One region of the Nocardioides sp. GCM10028917 genome, then DNA from elsewhere that is predicted to be linked to it. Evidence: predicted binding sites of a transcription regulator. Region 1 holds the regulator's gene; each other region holds the start of a gene.
What was found. The regulator LexA, encoded in region 1, represses DNA repair genes until DNA is damaged. The targets are predictions, from matches to a motif close to TCGAACANNTGTTCGA.

Region 1 (2,263 bases):
CAGCTGCGAGCCCAAGCCGGACGGGTCCTGGGCCGCGAGCATCGCGGTGTCGACCCCGTCGGGGCACAGGGCGTGCACCCGCACCCCGCGCGGCGCCTCGGCGTTGACGGAGGCGGAGAGGGAGACGACGGCGGCCTTCGTCGCGGCGTACATGCTGTAGCCCGGCACCGGCCCCAGGCCGGCGAGCGAGGCGATGTTGACGACGTCCCCGCCGGCGGGGCCGAACGCAGCGAGCGCGGCGCGCGTGCCCCACGTCGTACCCAGCAGGTTCACCTCCACCAGCCGGCGCACCTGCTCCTCCGACAGGTCGACCAGGGAGCCGTCGTCACCCACGCCGGCGTTGTTGAACCACGCCGTCAGCGCCCCGTGCCGCGCGGCCTCCTCAGCCACGAGGCGGTGCGCGTCGGGATCGCGTACGTCCTGGGCGAGGCCGGCGACCGCGCCGATCTCCGCCGCCGTTGCGGCGGCCGCCGAGCCGTCGAGGTCGCCGATGACGACTCGGTGCCCGTGGGCCACCATCAGCTCCGCGATCCCGCGTCCGATCCCGCGAGCCCCACCGGTCACGACGCAGGAGGAAGGCGGACCGGTCAGCGGGCTGGTCGACATGCCGGGACACTAGCGACACGCGGCTTCGAACAGGTGTTTGATCCTGCGGCATCCCGAGGTCTACGGTGGGCGCACCAGATCCTCCCTGTCCAGCCGCGGACGGAGGGGTCGACGCTAGTGGAGGACGCATGGCCAAGCAGGACGACAAGAACGTCATCGAGATGCCCGACGGCCCCCCGGACGCCACCGGCCTGACCCCGCGCCAGCAGCGGGTGCTCGCCACGATCAAGGACTCGATCGAGACCAAGGGCTACCCGCCCTCGATGCGTGAGATCGGCCAGGCCGTCGGCCTCACCTCGTCGTCCAGCGTCGCCCACCAGCTCCGGGTGCTCGAGGGCAAGGGCTTCCTCAAGCGTGACCCCAACCGACCCCGCGCCCTCGAGGTCTTCCTGCCGGAGGTGATGGCGGCGCGGCGCAGCATGTCGAGCGCCGAGGAGACGTCGTACGACGAGACCGGCATCGGCGACGCCAACCCCGTCGCCACCAACGTCCCGGTCGTCGGCCGCATCGCCGCCGGTGGCCCGATCCTCGCCGAGGAGCAGGTCACCGACGTGTTCCCGCTGCCCAAGCAGCTCGTCGGCGAGGGCACCCTCTTCCTCCTCGAGGTCTCCGGTGACTCGATGGTCGACGCGGCGATCTGCAACGGCGACTACGTCGTCATCCGCCAGGAGCAGACCGCCACCAACGGCCAGATCGTCGCGGCGATGATCGAGGGCGAGGCGACCGTCAAGACGTTCCAGCGCAAGGACGGCCACGTGTGGCTGCTGCCCCACAACGACGCCTACGACCCGATCCCGGGCGACAACGCCACGATCCTCGGCGTCGTGACGGCGGTGCTCCGCAGCCTCTGATCGACCGGGGTCTCGTGACGGGACTCCGTCCCTCCTCGACCAGCGGGGGCGCGGTGACCAGCGAGGGTGCACGATGGCGGCATGAGCAACGTCGAGCAGTCCTATGACTACGTCATCGTCGGTGCGGGGGTCGCCGCGGCGAGCGCCGTGAAGGGCATCCGTTCGCAGGACGAGTCCGGGCGGATCGCGGTCCTCGGCTCCGAGCCCGACAAGCCGGTCTACCGGCCCGTCCTGACCAAGGACCTCTGGCTCAAGGACGACGAGACCCTCGAGGGGTCCTCGCTCGCCGGCGACCTCGACGAGGACGACGCCGTCAACCTGGTCACCGACACCACGGTGACCGAGATCGACCCCGGCGCGCACGTCGTACGCCTCGCCGACGGCAGCAGCGTCGGCTACGGCAAGCTGCTGCTCGCCACGGGCGCCGAGCCCCGCGTGCTCGACGTCGACCCCGGCCCGCGGGTGATCTACTACCGCACCGCGGCCGACTACCAGCTCCTGCGCGCCGTCGCGACCGAGGGCAGCCACGTCGCGGTCATCGGTGGTGGCTACATCGGCTCGGAGATCACCTCGTCCCTCGTGCAGAACGGCGTGCAGGTCACCCTCGTGCTCGACCTCGAGGACGTCCAGGAGCAGATGTTCCCCCGCGCCCTCGCCGCCACCCTCACCAAGGCCTTCGCCGACCGCGGCGTGACCGTCGTGCACGGTTCGGTGGAGGGTGGCCAGGAGGAGGACGGCGGCGTACGGATCCGCCTCGGCGACGGCACCTCCATCACCGCCGACGCAGCCGTCATCGGTGTCGGCGT
Region 2 (2,263 bases), on a different contig from region 1:
GTGCGGACTTCGCACACGTCGCCGACGACGACTTCCGCGTCGGTCGGGCAGCGGTGCTGCGCGACCTGGTCGCCCGGGCGCACCTGTTCAGCACCCCGCACGCGCGCGAGCTGTGGGAGGACGCCGCGCGGGCGAACCTCCGGCGCGAGCTCGCAGGGCTCGAGGGCCTCAGCGGTCGTTGAGCTGGAGGTAGACCGTGAAGCGGTCGTGCCGGTAGCAGGTGCGCGAGACCTCGACGATGCGGCCGTCGGACACGGCGCGGCGCGCGTGGCGCAGCACCGGGTCGCCCTCGTCGACCTCGAGGACCGCGGCCTCGTCGGCACTGGCTCGGTCGGCGCTGATGGAGTCCTCGACCTCGGTCGGGCGCAGGCCCCTGGCAGCGAGCGCCTCGTAGAGGCTGGTGGGAGTGCCGTGCTGGAGGAAGCCCGGCAGCAGCACCTCGTTGAGGTAGGCGTCCTCGACGCACACGATGGCCTGGTCGGCGCGGCGCAGGCGCCGCCAGTGGAGCACGGGGTCACCGGGCGAGATGTCGAGCGCCCGCGCGACACCGGGGCCGGCCTGCTCCACGCGCGCGAGGAGCGTCTGCGACTCCGGCAGCATCCCGCGGCGACGGATCTCCTCGGTGAACGAGGTGAGCCGGCCCGAGGTCCGGGGTGGCTGGGCGACGAAGGTGCCGCGTCCGGGGATCCGCTCGAGGAGGCCCTCGGCGACGAGGGCGTCGAGCGCCTGGCGCACGGTCATGCGTGCCACGCCGAAACGGGCCACGAGCTCGCGCTCGGACGGGGCCGCCGCGCCCGGCGGCTGGGCGTCGATGAGTCCCCTCACGTGCTCGCGGACCTGCACGTGCTTCAATGCCCGCTGACGCGGGACGACGAGGTCCACGGGTTCCATGACACTCAGGCTAGGACTGGGCTGGACCGGCGGTCTGCAAATTGACCAAGCCTGTGGTAAACCCTTGACAGTTTCTTGATGTTCGAACAGACGTTCGATCCATCGCGTATGATGGCCGCGTGGACTTCCAGACGTCCCTCTTCGCCGACGCCACCGCGGATTCCGCGGTGCTGTCCCCTGAGCGTCGCCAGCTGTCCCACGGAGCGTGGGTCGACGTGCAGCGCAACTGGCTCTGCGACCCCGACGCCGTGTTTTCCGCACTCGTCGATCGCGTGCCCTGGCGGGCCGAGCGGCGCGAGATGTACGACACCGTGGTCGACGTGCCCCGACTGGTGCACACCTACCTCGCCGACGACCCGCTCCCCCATCCCGCGCTCACGCAGGCGCGCAGCGCGCTCACCGACCACTACCTCCCCGAGCTGGGCGAGCCGTTCGTGAGCGCCGGTTGCTGCTACTACCGCGACGGTCGCGACTCGGTCGCGTGGCACGGCGACACGATCGGCCGCGGCCGCTCCGCCGACACCATGGTCGCCATCGTGAGCGTGGGCGACCCCCGCCGGCTGCTGCTGCGCCCCCGGGGCGGCGGTGCATCGATCGCGTTGACCATGGGTCACGGGGACCTCGTCGTGATGGGCGGGTCGTGCCAGCGGACCTGGGAGCACGCCGTGCCCAAGGTCGCCCATGCCGGACCGCGGATGTCGGTCCAGTTCCGCCCCCTCAACGTCTTCTGATCACGACCTCCGCAGCACCCGCCGCAGCAGCAGCAGGACGACGAGGGTGGCGAGTGCCTGCTTCCAGTACGACCTCGCGAGCACCGGGAGCACCGCACCGCCGAGGTCGAGCGCCTCGGGCTCCCGCGGCGGCGGCTTCGGTGGGGAGGGCGGTTCCGGCGGCGTGGGCGGCGTGGGCGGTGGCTGCGCACCACTGTCCGCAGCGGCACCGACCGGGGGCTCGACGGACCCGGCGGCTCCCGCGCCGCTCACCTCGCTGGCACCCACCAGGGACGCGGCGCCCGGCGCCGTGTCGGTGGGGCGGGTCGCGTCGGCAGGCCCCGCGAGCCGCTGCTCGAGGCAGGCGACGAACTGCCCGAGCAGCTTGTCGGAGACGTCCTGCATCACCCCGCGCCCGAACTGCGCCGGCTTGCCGGTGATGGCCAGGTCGGTCTCCACGGACACGTCGGTCGAGCCGCCGGCCTCGGCCATCGAGACCGTGACCTTCGCCCCCGCCGTGCCGTTGCCGCGCTTGTCCTTGCCCTTGGCGTCGACGACGAAGCGGTGCGCCTCGGCGTCCTTCTCCACGAACGTCCCGCTGCCGTTGTACAGCAGCGCGATCGGGCCGAGCTTGACCTTCACCGACCCGGAGAACGACTCCG
Region 3 (2,263 bases), on a different contig from region 1:
ACCCACGCCGCCCTCTCGTCCCTCGAGGGCGGCTGTGCGGTCAGAAGTCATCGACCCCGATGGGCTCGTCGCTCAGGTCGTCCCCGGGCTTGTCGACGGCGGGCGTCACACCCAGCTTCTCGAGGATGAGCTTCTCGATCTCGTTGGCGAGGTCGGGGTTGTCGCGCAGGAAGTTGCGCGAGTTCTCCTTGCCCTGGCCGAGCTGGTCGCCCTCGTAGGTGTACCAGGCGCCGGCCTTGCGGATCAGGCCCGCCTCGACGCCCACGTCGATGAGGCCACCCTCGCGGCTGATGCCCTTGCCGTACATGATGTCGAACTCGGCCTGCTTGAACGGCGGAGCCACCTTGTTCTTCACGACCTTGACGCGGGTGCGGTTGCCGACCATGTCGGTGCCGTCCTTCAGCGTCTCGATGCGACGCACGTCGAGGCGCACCGAGGAGTAGAACTTCAGGGCCCGACCACCGGTCGTGGTCTCCGGCGAGCCGAACATCACGCCGATCTTCTCGCGCAGCTGGTTGATGAAGATCGCGGTCGTGCCGGAGTTGTTGAGGGCACCGGTCATCTTGCGCAGCGCCTGGCTCATCAGTCGGGCCTGGAGGCCGACGTGGCTGTCGCCCATCTCGCCCTCGATCTCGGCGCGGGGCACGAGCGCGGCCACCGAGTCGATGACGATCAGCGACAGGGCACCGGAGCGGATCAGCATGTCGGCGATCTCGAGCGCCTGCTCACCGGAGTCGGGCTGGGACACGAGGAGCGCGTCGGTGTCGACGCCGAGGTTCTTCGCGTAGTCGGGGTCGAGCGCGTGCTCGGCGTCGATGAAGGCGACGATGCCGCCGGCCGCCTGGGCGCTGGCCACCGCGTGGAGGGCGACCGTCGTCTTTCCGGAGGACTCCGGGCCGTAGATCTCCACGACACGACCGCGCGGCAGGCCGCCCAGCCCGAGGGCCACGTCGAGAGCGATCGACCCCGTGGGGATCACCTCGAGCGGCGCACGTGTCTCGTCGCCCAGTCGCATGACCGAGCCCTTGCCGAACTGCTTCTCCACCTGTGCGAGCGCGGCGTCGAGGGCCTTCTCGCGGTCTGCACCAGCCATTGCTGTGTCCTGTCTTGTCGTCGTGTCGTGAGAGGTACGTCTGCGACGCTAGGGCGAGCCACCGACAGTCCCTGATCAGGACGGTCGAACGCTGTGGACAACCTCGCCCCTCGTCGTACCTGTGGATGCACAGTAGCCCGAACAGGTGTTCGACGCGCTACACCGCCTCGGCGTGTCGGCCACCGAGTGCGTGGGGCCGAGGAGCGGCTCAGGAGTGCCGGCGGGTCGCGGCGCCGGCGACCACGACCGCACCCGCCAGCAGCGCGGCGAAGGTCGCGAGCGCGGGGTATCCCAGCTGCCCGACGATGACCCCGGCGAGGGCTCCTCCAGCGGCGGCGGTGAGCGCCATCGCCATGTCGGAGGTGCCCTGCACGTCGGTGCGCGCCTCGATGGGCGTGCGGTCCGCGATGACCGTCGACGCGGCAACCGTCGCGCAGGACCAGCCGACGCCGAGGAGGAACAACCCCGCGAAGATCTGCCACGAGGTCCCTTCAGGTGACAGGCCACACAGCGCGAGCGACACCAGCAGGACCACTCCCCCCGTGATCAGGACGGCCGCCCTGCCGAAGCGGTCGGCCGCCCAGCCGACGAGCGGCGAGAAGGCGAACATGCCGAGCACGTGGATCGAGATGACGAAACCGATGACCTCCAGGTGCGCGCCGCCGTGCTCCATGTGGAGCGGCGTCATGATCATCACCGTCACCATCGCCGCGTGGGCGCAGGCCATCGCCACCACCGCGGCGCCGACCGCCGGCACGTCGCGCACCACCGCGACGAAGCTGCTCCAGGACCGCCCGCGCGGCTCGGGACCGGCGCTGGGCACGACCCCGGCCGTCTCTTGGGCGAGGAGCAGCGGGTCGGGTCGCAGCCGCCACGACACCCACCCGGCCGCCACGACGAGCACGACCGCACCGATGGCGAACCCACCGGTCAGCTCGGGCACCCCCATGGAGCGGGCGACGCTCGCGCCCACGCCGGTGAGGTTGGGGCCGGCGACGGCCCCGACCGTGGTCGCCCACACGACGACCGACAGGGCACGGGCACGGTGCTCCTCGGTCGCGAGGTCGGTCGCGGCGTAGCGCGACCCGTTGTTGACCGCCGTGGTCGCTCCCAGCATGAGCGCGCCGAGCAGCAGCACCGCCATCGAGTCGACGACACCGGCGACGACGG

Region 2: ACFQW6_RS21215 (alpha-ketoglutarate-dependent dioxygenase AlkB) is a predicted target of LexA. The motif match lies at 974-989, and genes of this name have one in related genera.
Region 3: recA (recombinase RecA) is a predicted target of LexA. The motif match lies at 1,231-1,246, and genes of this name have one in related genera.

The regions. Positions count from the first base shown of each region.
Region 1 covers NZ_JBHTFL010000007.1:34,710-36,972, forward strand. The annotation lists gene ACFQW6_RS09540 (SDR family oxidoreductase) at 1-606, opposite strand, end outside; gene lexA (transcriptional repressor LexA) at 735-1,457, shown strand; gene ACFQW6_RS09550 (NAD(P)/FAD-dependent oxidoreductase) at 1,539-2,263, shown strand, end outside.
Region 2 covers NZ_JBHTFL010000013.1:228,563-230,825, reverse strand. The annotation lists gene ACFQW6_RS21225 (hypothetical protein) at 1-182, shown strand, start outside; gene ACFQW6_RS21220 (GntR family transcriptional regulator) at 169-891, opposite strand; gene ACFQW6_RS21215 (alpha-ketoglutarate-dependent dioxygenase AlkB) at 1,011-1,622, shown strand; gene ACFQW6_RS21210 (SRPBCC family protein) at 1,623-2,263, opposite strand, start outside.
Region 3 covers NZ_JBHTFL010000003.1:482,785-485,047, forward strand. The annotation lists gene recA (recombinase RecA) at 41-1,093, opposite strand; gene ACFQW6_RS05670 (MFS transporter) at 1,302-2,263, opposite strand, start outside.